Regions from separate parts of the Paenibacillus sp. FSL H8-0548 genome, predicted to be linked through region 1. Evidence: riboswitches for the same ligand, from Rfam matches in the RefSeq annotation. Region 1 holds a riboswitch; the other holds the start of a gene.
What was found. A riboswitch is a leader RNA that binds a small molecule or an ion and turns the genes downstream of it on or off. The one in region 1 is predicted to bind cyclic di-GMP.
Positions count from the first base shown of each region.

Region 2: linked by a shared signal. The riboswitch ahead of MHI37_RS00425 (transglutaminase-like domain-containing protein) and the one ahead of MHI37_RS28935 (SpaA isopeptide-forming pilin-related protein) in region 1 are both predicted to bind cyclic di-GMP.

Region 1 is NZ_CP152049.1:6,852,603-6,858,895, forward strand. It holds gene MHI37_RS28915 (TIGR03826 family flagellar region protein) at 1-198, opposite strand, end outside; gene MHI37_RS28920 (ComF family protein) at 315-1,208, opposite strand; gene MHI37_RS28925 (helicase-related protein) at 1,205-3,421, opposite strand; gene MHI37_RS28930 (hypothetical protein) at 3,569-4,030, opposite strand; cyclic di-GMP riboswitch class II at 4,279-4,362, shown strand; gene MHI37_RS28935 (SpaA isopeptide-forming pilin-related protein) at 4,394-5,881, shown strand.
Region 2 is NZ_CP152049.1:84,231-90,523, reverse strand. It holds rRNA gene MHI37_RS00430 (16S ribosomal RNA) at 1-198, opposite strand, end outside; gene MHI37_RS00425 (transglutaminase-like domain-containing protein) at 549-1,358, opposite strand; cyclic di-GMP riboswitch class I at 1,372-1,449, opposite strand; cyclic di-GMP riboswitch class I at 1,501-1,579, opposite strand; gene lysS (lysine--tRNA ligase) at 1,754-3,271, opposite strand; gene greA (transcription elongation factor GreA) at 3,431-3,907, opposite strand; partial or broken gene MHI37_RS00410 (tRNA-dihydrouridine synthase) at 4,271-4,486, opposite strand; gene MHI37_RS00405 (helix-turn-helix transcriptional regulator) at 4,514-4,726, opposite strand; gene folK (2-amino-4-hydroxy-6-hydroxymethyldihydropteridine diphosphokinase) at 4,678-5,232, opposite strand; gene folB (dihydroneopterin aldolase) at 5,210-5,596, opposite strand; gene folP (dihydropteroate synthase) at 5,623-6,293, opposite strand, start outside.

The DNA of each region.
Region 1 (6,293 bases):
GCGGATGAATTTCGTAATTTGCTTAATGGACACCCCGGTAGCTTCAGATACCTCTGTTATGATCGAACCCTTGAATTCACGCAAATAATCTGCGCAAAGCTGATACTCATTATCAATTTCGCGCAAGCATGACGGGCACACGTCTCTAAAATGTTTGGCAAACAGCTTTCCGCAGCGAGGACAATTGTCTAAATTCATCGCTCTGAGCCCCCTTTTTTTTCATCGGTATGGTCATTAGTTATTTTCATTCTAATCGAAAAAGCTAACTTTTTCACTATCAATCTATTACAAAGCCTTACGCTCCATAGAATCACTTAGGAACGAGCCCATGTCAAAACATAGATTTCTAAAGGAAACTGCGCATGCTGGTGAAGCGCCTGTGCGCACGCCTCCGCCGTGCTCCCCGTTGTATATATATCGTCAATAAGCAGAATACGGATAGTACTATAAGATAATTGCGATTTGCGTATAGGAAGATTACCATTCGTTTTCAAACTAGTAAACTCGGCATGATTAACGGTAAAAAGAGCTTTTGTATCACTCATCCTCTCTGCACGCGTTTTGAAGCTTTGCTTCTCGGAGTGTCGGGATCGAGTAAGTAAACTCATGAGCGGCAAACGGTATTTCGCGGCGATATGGCTCGCTAGCTGCTCCGCTTGATTAAAGCCTCGCTCCATTGAACGTTCTGTACTAATAGGGACATAGGTAATCGCATCCCAATAATTAGACATTGTCACTTTTGACCTAGAGGATCGAGTGCGTGGCCTCAAATGCTGCGCTGCTATTTCATTCGTCATCGACTCGAAGGCAGGAATAAGCATATCGCCAAGCAGCGGAGCAAGCCGCTCATTGCCTCGGTATTTATAGAGAGCGAGCATCTCTCTCATAGCGGGGTTATAGCGCACCGCGCTGCGGTTGCACACGAATGCCCGCCTAGGGCTTCGCACGCAATCCTCGCAAGCGATGCCCCGGCCGCAGCGAGTACAAGCGATGCGGCTGAGCCAAGGTATTGCGGAGAGGCACGCTCCGCAAAGCGATTGTCGAAGCTGGGTCGTCAGCTTCGATTGGTTGTAAGCGGCCGCGCTGCGAGCCTCGTCAAATGGCTTGCCGCATAGGAGGCATGCGGCAGAACTAGGGGCGAGCAGCTGCGCTGCCGTGGCGAAGGCGGACGGAAGCCGCCGGAGCCTGTTGAATAGCGAGGCGATCATGTAGACGAGCCTCCTTTGCCTGCGGGGAGCAAGTAGCCGTGCTTGCGAGCCATGCGGTTCATCGTTTGAATATGACGCACCGCAGAGAGCTGAGCATGATTGCGTTCACGACTGCAAAAATATACCTGCCCAAACGGATCATCTGCCGAGCGGCCAGCTCTACCTGCCATTTGAACTAAGGAGGCCTCGTCGAACAACCGCCCATCTGCATCCAATATATAGACGTCGCTCTTTGGAATCGTGACTCCTCTCTCAAGTATCGTCGTGGTGACCAGCACCCTGATCTCACGTGTGCGGAAACGCTGAACCTTTTCCGCGCGCTCCGCATCTTGTGAGGAGGTCGCCGCTACTGCCCCTTGCATCAGCACATCTCGCAGCATGGCAGCCATTGGCTCGGTTTGAGCAATCCGCTGAACAAACACGAACAGCTGAGCACCGCGCATGAGCGACTTCTGCATCGCGGCTTGCAGCCTCGATGGCAGCCTTCTCTGCTGAAGCATTTGCTGTACGGCTGGAATTTGGAGCAGCTTAGGCACAGGAAGTGGATGGCGATGATAGCGTACTGGCACCCTCGCATGCGGCAGCTTGCCGCGCTTTGCTGCACGCTGCAGCTCACTTGGCGGCGTGGCAGAAAGCAGCAGCCGAGCGGCGCCAGGTGCACAGCTCTTGTCTGCAGCGTAGTGAAGCATGGGATCGCCGGCATAGGGAAAAGCATCCAGCTCATCAATGACCACTAGATCAAACCCTTGGTAAAATCGCAGCAGCTGATGCGTAGTAGCCAGTGTAATATCTCCGCTCTCCCAGCGCTGCGCGCTTCCACCGTATAAGGTAACAACCGACGCCGCAGGGAAAGCTTTCCGAATGCGCGGATCAAGCTCGATTACAACGTCGCGGCGCGGCGTTGCAATAAGCGCCCTGCCGCCCCGCTGCAGTACCGATCCCAACAGCGGGAAAATCATCTCCGTCTTGCCCGCCCCAGTTACAGCCCAAAGAAGAAAATCTCTCTTGGGAGCGGATTCTCTCCCTCCTGCCTGTGTCGACTCCGCAGCCTGTCCCTCAACAAAACGCAGCGCCTTGGCAGCAGCCGCAGTCTGAGCAGGGCTCAGTCCCCATTTACCCAGACTCTGCTCTGCTGATATCTGCTGCATAGCCTGCTTCGTCCCGCCCTGCTCCGCACTTCGCTTCAACTGGGCAGCTCGCTGTCCAATCACCAGCAGCTCGCATTCCCGGCTCCGCCCCATCCCAATGCACGCCGTGCAATAGGCGCAAACCCGCCCGCACGCAGCACATGCCGTGCGGTGCAGCTTCGCCTCGCCACTCCCGCAGCGCAAGCAGCTGCACTCGCGCCTGCGGCGCCTCAACCCGTCCACTCGCACGCCCGCTTCAGCGGCGACTGATCCGCCAAGGCGCACCCGCCCGAGCAGCGCAGCAAGCTGGAGCACTGCGCTCCAGCTTGCCGCGGCACCGGGTCCCCCTGCGCCAGTGAGCAGGGCGTGCGCCTCGCTGCGCAATAGCGCACGTCCCTGCAATACATCCGCGGCAAGCTCCGCCCATGCCGCGACCAGGCCCAGCGTGCTTACGCTGAGCATAGGCCCTTTCATTGCATATGTTTCTCTAGATCTGCCTTCATTTTCTCCATACCAGCTCGCTGCATTCGCTCTTTCCCTCAGCTCACTATAACTACCCGCTAAACTCGTCCTTTTCTCACTCAGTCCAATCACACCGATCCCGCTCTTTCCCTCCTTCTGCTCCCCATACCTTTCCGCTGCACTTCTCCTTTTCTCCCGCTCCCAGACCACACCTAATCGAAGCAAGCCTTCTCTATCCCACTCCGCAGTCCGTACAGGATGGATTCTCCTTTGCCACCGCCACTTCCAGCGTGCTGCCTGTCCATTTTCCGCTTCAAGCTTTGCCTCCCGAGTACAGGCAAGCAGCAGCTCAATCGCTCCTACACAATCAACAACTGCCTGCCTCTCTTTCCAAACTCCACTCCCGCTCCTCATTGCAATATCCCATAGCTCCACTGCGCGAGAGGCATCAGAAAGCGGAAGCTCCTCCAGCAGCAGCCAGCCTGAATGAGCAAGCTCACCATTTAAGCAGCCGGCCTCTTCGAAATGCCCATTCATCCAATAATGCTTATCCACCTCAGAGTTGATGGTCAGCCTAGCTTTCCATTGCTTGCGCACCTCTACGATATACACTTGAACCCTCATCCTAATTCGCCCCCGATCGCTTGTCAGTATCGAGCACACTGAGCATAACGACCAACGGCTGCATAAACGAAAAGAAACACACTCATCGACGCAGCCTGCGTTATGGAGTGTGCTTCACTCTTTGTATGAAATTACCATAATCATATACTAAAATGGCATTTTCGACAAATCTGACGGATTTTGCAAATCAATTAATACCGCATGATCCGCTTGCGAAACGATGCCCTCAGCCTGCAGCAGCCACAAAAGCTGGGTCCCCTCTATCCCCTTCATTTGTGAGCGCTTACTATCATCATTTTCTGTCATTTGTATTTGCTTTTTAGGGTGAACGTTAACCTCCCGGCCTCCTCTAGCCAAACGGTCAACCATTGCTCGCGTCTCTTCTGAGACACCATGATCAACAATGGTCAAACGCACATTTCGACCCATTCTGCGTGAAAATGAAAATAACGAACGTACGTACCACTCCAAATTTCTCTGCCGATCGTCCGCTACGAGCACATAATGCTGGCTGGAACGCTGCCTTCCACGCCAAATTCGATACGCCAGATGCACGAATAATGCAGCCAGAACATAGCAGCCAATGACTAATAATAGAAGCTCAAGCATAGCGGCCACCTCCTCTTTGTGACACTATATGCTGAGATGAGCCCACTGGTTACCCACCTGAGGGACAAGACGACAAAATGCACCAAAAGCCAAACAGCAGCCCGCTTTTACCGAATCATAATAGTCAAAATACGACAAAGAAACACCCTTGAGCAATTTACAATATATGTTATCATTTTACTATATCCTTGTAGTTGTATGATGGTGAGCATAATGATCGAGGGAGAAGGTGGACTTTACTTATCCATAACTACCAGGGAAGCGATGAAATATAATCTGCATTTGGACACTTGGATTATATGGAGCTAGTAGTGTAACCGGCCCTCTTAGAACCACACTACCTATCTAAGAGGAGAGTGCTTAATGTATTATTGGAAAAAACGGGTTTCTGTAAGTTTATCCATTTTATTAATTCTTTCATTAGCGCTTGGCTCACTGGTCATGGCGGATGCAGGAAGCAGCGGAGGCTCGGCCACAACCGACCCGATTATCGAAAATAGCTGTCAGCAATATTCAGACGACAAAATAAATGTGGAAGCAACTAACGCAAGCATCGTAGACAATGGTGACGGCACAGCAACAGCAACCTTCAAAACCAAGCTCGATTGTGTGAGAGTAAGCTTTTCCTCCTATGCGGCCCCCGAGGATTGGACTCTTGGCCCAAATGAAACTACAATTCCCTACCTCTTGCAGACGCACTTTAACGGCAAGACGATTGAATATCCGAAAGCTGGGAGCCATTCGATCACGATTAATATCCCAAAATGCCTCCCTTATCAATTAGATATCTACAGCGGCAAAGAGCTTATCACATTAGGTGTGGGTGCTCATGGCGATAAAATTTTAGGCTGGAAGCTTAAGCTTACCAACACCTGTAAAGGAAATATCACAATTAATAAATTCTTGAACCATGTAGACGGAGCACCACATGCCGGTATTACCTTCGAGCTCTGGAAAAATGACGTTTTATACACTACCGGAGCAACGGACGTCAATGGAGTTCTACAATTCAATGATCTTCCGATTGGAAACTACGTATTAAAAGAGCAAACCTTGAACGGCTTCACTACAGATCTGGCGATAACCGAGCAAATAGCAGTCACCATGGATTCCTCAAAGCTAAAAGTCGTCATCAACACCCCTAAGCTAAAATTAGAAGCCGCTTGCTCTGCCGATCCAAATCAAACAAGAAACTGGACTGTCATCAACGAGAGCGATATTGAAGTTCCTTACACATGGGATATTACAGGCTCACCTCAAACGGGTGGAGGAACTGTTGCAGGAGCAGCCTCAACTCCAATTATTTCTACCGCCGAAATAACCGATCCAATCGCTCCAAATACTTTAAATCTTCACTGGGGGAGTGATAAAACGATATCCCTTGTGAACAGTGGCGAGTTATGCCCTACGCCAACACCAACAACACCGCCAAGTCCTACACCTACAACAGAGACCTCTCCCACACCTACGATAAGCACCACACCTACAACGGAGACCTCTCCTACACCTACGACAGGCTCTACACCTACAACAGTGACTTCTCCTACACCTACGACAAACACTACGCCTACAACGGAGACCTCTCCTGCACCTACGACAAGTACTGCGCCTTCAGAAACACCAGATGTATTAATTGATCTAGAGGATGAGGATACACCGATAGGAGGAGTTAATGCAGGTGTCAGTGATGAAGTCCCAATCGAAACGATTGTTGACTTAGGCGAAAATAAAGTTCCACTCGCTGCCCTTCCAAAAACAGGGGACTCCAGTCCAATTCCATATTATCTTATCGGTGCCTTTGCACTGACTGTTGGTTTCACCTCACTGCGCAAGCAAAGAAAACAACGCTAACGTAATGTACAAATTTACTTCATGACAAGGTGAAACGGCTGTCGCCGTCCTTTAGCGGCGCCAGCGCGTTTCACTCCCAAAAATATAGAGAAAGCATTGCGAAATGATATACTTTCCTATATTTCAAAAAAAGGGGGCTTCCCATAAGGTCATTGACCAAGGTGGGATAGCCCCTTTTTAGGTGGGATTAGTGGCGGAGGATGGTCATTTCGTGCGAATAAGAACACATAGGTGCAAATTACCAACTACTTGAGTTAAAAAAACCAGGTACGCGAAAAGCTTCGCAGCCAAGAAGACTGCGCGTTAGCCGTTCGGCGTATGATTAAGCCTGTGTTTGTTGGTGATATGAAAAGCAACCGTAGATTTCGAAGGTTTCTGCTTCGAGGCTTACCTAAAGTAAGTCTAGAGGTCG
Region 2 (6,293 bases), 580 kb from region 1:
ATGCGATCAAGCCGCGTATCCGGTATTAGCATTCGTTTCCGAATGTTATCCCAGTCTTAAAGGCAGGTTACCCACGTGTTACTCACCCGTCCGCCGCTAAGTATCAGAGATGCAAGCATCTCATCAACTCCGCTCGACTTGCATGTATTAGGCACGCCGCCAGCGTTCGTCCTGAGCCAGGATCAAACTCTCCATTTTGGTGTTTGAAATGCTCATTACTTTTTTATCGCTTTTTCGCTTATCCCGAGGGATTTGCGAGGCAGTTATTACTCGTTGTTCAGTTTTCAAAGAACAATGTTCTCTTTCGTGTCATCCGCTAATGTCTCGCAGCGACAAGAAATAATATATCACGAGTGCCTATGTGAATGCAAGTCTTTTTTATAAAACATTTAAAAATAATGAATACAACATGTTTCATCCCAATAATACCCTCAATATCACATCATCGTGTACTTCAGCATTCCATCCTTACATCGCACATCCTGCTGCCTGTCGGTACACAAAGAAACGGGCCTGCGTATGAACGCAAGCCCGTTTCTTTGTGTGTATTAATATTCCTTAGCGATCGTATACTTCGATGCATCCTTGATTAGATCCATCTTCTTATTGCTGTTCTTGTATCCAGCATCTACAGTCGTATCGATAGTAACCCATTTGCCATCGAGATAAACCTGATTCCAAGCATGATAAACATCTACATAGCTCGAATCGCCCATCAATAGCTTAGTCGGGATTCCCACACTTCGGAGCATGCCAGCAAACAATGATGCATATCCGTAGCAAATGTCTTTTTGTGCTTTAAACGTACGATCGATGTTGGGTAGGTAATCGACCGATAAGCTCTCAGCCAATTTATTATCATATTTAATGTTAGTTATGATGTAGTCGTAGATAGCTTTCACTTTATCTGCATCGGTTTTTTTGTTCTTCGTTAATTCTTTAGCTTTAATGACTGCGCTGCTTGTGCTTGTCCAATCAATATTTTGAATCGAGTTCAGATACAGAACATTACTATCCTTCAAGTTCAAAACTACGGTTTCTTTCTTTAGCTGTTTATATTTATTACCTGTGGTATTCTCGAGCAGCGATATTGTATATTCACCATTTCCAAGCTGCAATGGAAAGCTTTCACTTTTCTTGCCCGCTGTAATGTTATAGGTATAATTCGATTTGCCTTTAGCAATGAGCAGCTTCGTTGTTACTTTTGTATTCGCTGCATATTCTACTGAAACAATCCCAGCGCTAAGCTTGTCCTTATTTAGCCAGTTATCAGTACTATTTCCGCTTGCCTCTGCAGTGGTAACATTAATCGATGCAAAGAGGACAAATGCTGCAATTAACACCATTAGTTTACGCATTCAAAACTCTCCCTTCGGTAGCTGGCTGCCATCTTCAGAAGGCCCTTTAGCTTTGCGTCCCTACCTTTCGATAGGTTTGCCATTATCGTGTGAAGCTTTATTAAAGGTAAACTACTTAATAAACAAAAAAAAAGCATGTCCATTCGGTAGCTGGCTGCCATCTTTCAGAAGGCCCTTTAGCTTTGCGTCACTGCCTTTCGACAGCTTTGCCATTATCGTGTAAAGCTTTAATAGTTATATTCTACCATGACAATCTATTAAAACAATAGCCTACTCACATAAAACATTAGTAATTTGCTAGATTTTAAGCTTTGATGCCACAAAAGCTCAAAAAAAAGAACCGCCTGCAGCAATTGCCAGGCGGTTCGACGATTATAGACTTATTGTCAGAAGAACTATTCGTCTCTCATATGAGGGAACAACAGTACGTCACGTATCGATGGTGAGTCTGTCAGCAGCATAATCAAACGATCAATACCGATGCCAAGCCCGCCGGTTGGCGGCATGCCGTATTCTAGCGCGCGGATAAAATCCTCGTCCATTTCATGCGCTTCATCATTGCCATGCTCACGCTCAAGCAGCTGTGATTCAAAACGCTCGCGCTGGTCGATCGGATCATTAAGCTCAGTAAAAGCGTTCGCATGCTCACGAGCTACGATAAACAGCTCGAAACGGTCCGTGAACCGCGGGTCTGCCTCGCTCTTCTTAGCTAGCGGAGAGATCGCAACTGGATGACCGGTAACAAAGGTTGGCTGAATAAGGGTATGCTCGCCAAACTGCTCAAAGAATGCATTAAGAATATGACCGAATGTCATATGAGGCTCTACAGCAACCTTGTGCTCCTTCGCTAAACGATGTGCTTCCTCATCGCTCATCTCAACACCAAAATCAACGCCTGTCAATTCTTTAACAAGCTCCACCATAGAAACACGACGCCACTGCGGAGTCAGATCAATTTCTTGACCTTGGTATGTGATTTTCGTTGAGCCCAGCACCTCTTGTGCAATATGTGCGATGACATTTTCTGTGAGTGCCATAATATCCTTGTAATCGGCATAGGCCTCATACAGCTCTATCATTGTAAATTCAGGGTTATGACGTGTAGACATCCCCTCGTTCCGATATACGCGGCCAATCTCATATACCTTCTCCATGCCGCCTACGATAAGCCGTTTCAAATGAAGCTCAATCGCAATACGCATGTAGAGCTGCATATCGAGTGCATTGTGATGGGTTTCAAACGGACGCGCCGCCGCGCCGCCTGCAATAGAATGAAGGGTTGGCGTTTCAACCTCAAGGTAGCCACGAGAATCTAAATAGCGTCTCATAGACTGAATGATTTTTGAACGAGTAATAAAGGTTTGCTGCACCTCAGGGTTTACAATAAGATCAACATAACGCTGACGGTAACGAAGCTCAACATCTTTAAGTCCATGATATTTGTCGGGCAATGGAAGCAACGATTTAGTCAACACTTCAATATCAAGCGCTTTGACCGATACTTCACCAGTATTGGTTTTAAACACAACGCCCTCAACACCGATAATATCCCCAATATCCAAAATGTCGAATGCAGCGAACTTATGCTCAGCAACACTATCCTTGCGCACATAAATTTGAACCTTTCCGCTCAAATCCTGTATCGTCGCGAAGCCCGCTTTACCCATACCGCGCTTCTGCATAATACGGCCCGCAATACGGACTTGCACGCCTTTTTCTTCGAGCTCATCTTTAGCAAAGCCTTCATAGGCTTGTACAATGTCTTTAGCATTATGAGTGCGCTCGAATTTCCGTCCGAATGGATCTACGCCTAGTCCTCTAAGCTCGTCCAATTTGTCTCTACGAATTTGCAAAAGCTCACTTAGCTCCTGCTCGTTGTTTTCATGTTCCAATGCTTTCATCTCCTTGGTCATTCGGCAAGCATAAGCGGCAGTCGCCGGAACTATTACAGCAAAATCTCCCCTTTGGGAGAGATTCAAGCAAAGTATATGCCTAGGCTGTTTACATTCTTATAGTGTAAACGTTCAAAAAGCTTCCGACAAGGAAGCTTTCCGATTCGCACATAGCAAGCCTTATTTGGTAATGTCGATAATTTTGTATTGAATAATGCCGACTGGTACATTTACTTCCACGACTGTGCCTTTTTTCTTACCCAAAATCGCTTTACCAACCGGACTTTCATTTGAAATCTTGTTTTGCAAAGGATCGGCCTCCGCTGAGCCAACGATGGAATATTTCATCGTATCGCCATACTCCATATCCTCAACCGTTACAATCGAACCGATACTTACAATATCAATATCGATATCATCATTATTTATTATGCTCGCGAAGCGCAGCATTTTCTCAAGAGTAAGAACACGGCCCTCAATAAATGCTTGCTCATTCTTCGCATCCTCATACTCTGAGTTCTCGCTTATATCACCATAGCCGATTGCAACTTTAATACGTTCTGCAACCTCACGACGTTTGACCGATTTCAGGTTTTCCAATTCATCCTCGAGCTTCCGCAGCCCTTCTTGAGTCAGAATGATTTGCTTATCGTTCATCTTCCCGATTCTCCTGTCATGTGACTAATTTTTCATACCTTGTATGAACTCACTGTTACTTAATATATTACGCTTCTTCAGCATCATACCTCTGTTATATGAAGCGTACTTGATGTGTACGTTAGATTATATTGCACGATTATATTGCAAAGGTACCCTGAATGTCAATCTAAGCCAACGGAGCTATTAAAACCGTTTCCGTTCTAGCTATTACAGCAGAATCCGCTTAGTATCGGCTTTTGTCGAACTATGTCGGATGACTGACAAAACAGGGCAGCCCGCTTAAACGATTGATTTCGGTTCTAGTAAGCTACCTCTTCAGCAGCTCCTGCTTCTCCTGCCGTCGGGTCACGTCCGGTCTCTTCCATTTACGGGAATGGATACCGCTTCCTTAACATCTCTTATAATGTCCCAATTCGCCTTGCCTGTATACAATTGCTCACGTGTAAACCCCTGCACGCTATCAGCTTTACCGCCCACATGCTCAACAGCGCGTGCATTCTCAACCGCATACACATGCTGGTCATCCCAGCCAATACGCATTTTCACGGTTACTGGCTTATCAGCAGCATCTACGATTGTATAAACCGCTTATTTCTTGTTTCGTTATTCACGATTATCCGACATAAGTTCCTCGTAGCTAATTCCTAACGTCTTGGCGATATGACTGAGCAGCTTTGGATCTGTTTTTCTTGTTCCACGTTCTAATGAGCCTAGAACAGCCACCGATACGCCAAGCACCTTGGCCAGCTCCTGCTGTGTATAGCCCTTCAGCTTTCGAAAGGCTCTGACGCGCTGCGCCAATTGAGTATTTTCCATAATGTGATGCCTTCCTTTCCATCAAGAAGCGCCGCTCTGGATGCTGCACTCACCTCATCATACAGCTGATGGGATTCATCCATAACATCATTCAGCGGTACAAGCACAAATGACCGCTCCAGCATGCGTGGATGCGGTAATGTCAGCTCCTCTTGATCCATTCTGACATTATCATATAGGAGAAGGTCGAGGTCAATGGTTCTAGGTCCCCAGCGCACTTGTCGAACTCTCCCTAATTCCTGCTCGAGGGCAAGCAGCTGTCTCAGCAGCATCAGCGGAGTCAGCTTAGTTCTCACAGCTAATGTCATATTAAGAAATGACGGCTGGTCAGTGTAGCCTACAGGATCTGTCTCATACATACCTGATACCTTGCTCACTTCTATAGCGGGGTGTGCGTCAATTAAAGCAATGGCTGATAGCAGCAGCTGCTCCCGGTCCCCCATGTTTGACCCTAATGCAATGTATGCCTCTGCCTGTGCGCCGTTAAACGGGAATTGTTCGTCCATTAGAATCCCGCTTTCTGCGCAGCTCTACCGTAACTCCATCAAAATGGATATCAAACGGCGGATTCGGCTTGGTTACTCGAACCGTTACTTCATTTACCATAGTATAAGCTTCCAGTACTCGGGATGCAATGTGACCTGTTAAAGCTTCAATCAGCTTGAAGGGCGCACCCTCTACAATGCTTTTTGCAAGTGCGTGGATATCCGCATAATTGATCGTGAGGCTGAGGTCGTCCGTTTGCGCAGCCTGCTCTAGATCCATATTCAGCTCGATATCAACATAATACTTCTGACCGAGTTTATTTTCTTCTGGGAATACGCCATGGTACCCGTAAAATTTCATCCCTTTAATGATCATTTTGTCCATGATTGTACGTCACACTCCTAACGGTGTTAACTGCGATATAGAATTGCATCTGTCATAAGTGCTGTCCGTTTGATTTCACCTACATCATGCACTCGCACGATTTGGGATCCCTGTGCAATGCCGAGAGCGACTGTCGCCGCCGTTCCCTCGACAAGCTCATCTACAGGCAGATTAAGCGTCTGCTTGATAAATCGCTTGCGGGAAGTACCCAGAAGCACTGGATAGCCTAACTCGTTTAGCTCAGATAGCCGGCCGAGCAGCTCAATATTTTCCTCGTGCGTTTTGGCGAACCCGATACCTGGATCGAGCCATATCAGGTCATCCGCAATACCAGCAGCGTGAGCAATGCTTACGCTGCCCTTTAGATCAGCAATGACATCTGGAACAAAATCATTATAGTCACCCGAATGGCGGTTGTGGTTGATAATAACTGGACATCCATATTCAGCTGCAACAGCGGCCATATTAGGATCATCCTTCAAACCCCAAATATCATTTATAATATGTGCACCCGCCTCCAACGCTTGGCGTGCCGTTTCGGCTTTATAGGTATCAATAGAAAGCGGTATATGAGGCAGCACTTTGCGCAGCGCTCGAATCACCGGAACAATCCTACGCAATTCCTCTTCCACACTTACAGGCTCAAATCCTGGGCGAGTAGACTCTCCGCCAATATCGAGAATATCAGCACCCTCTT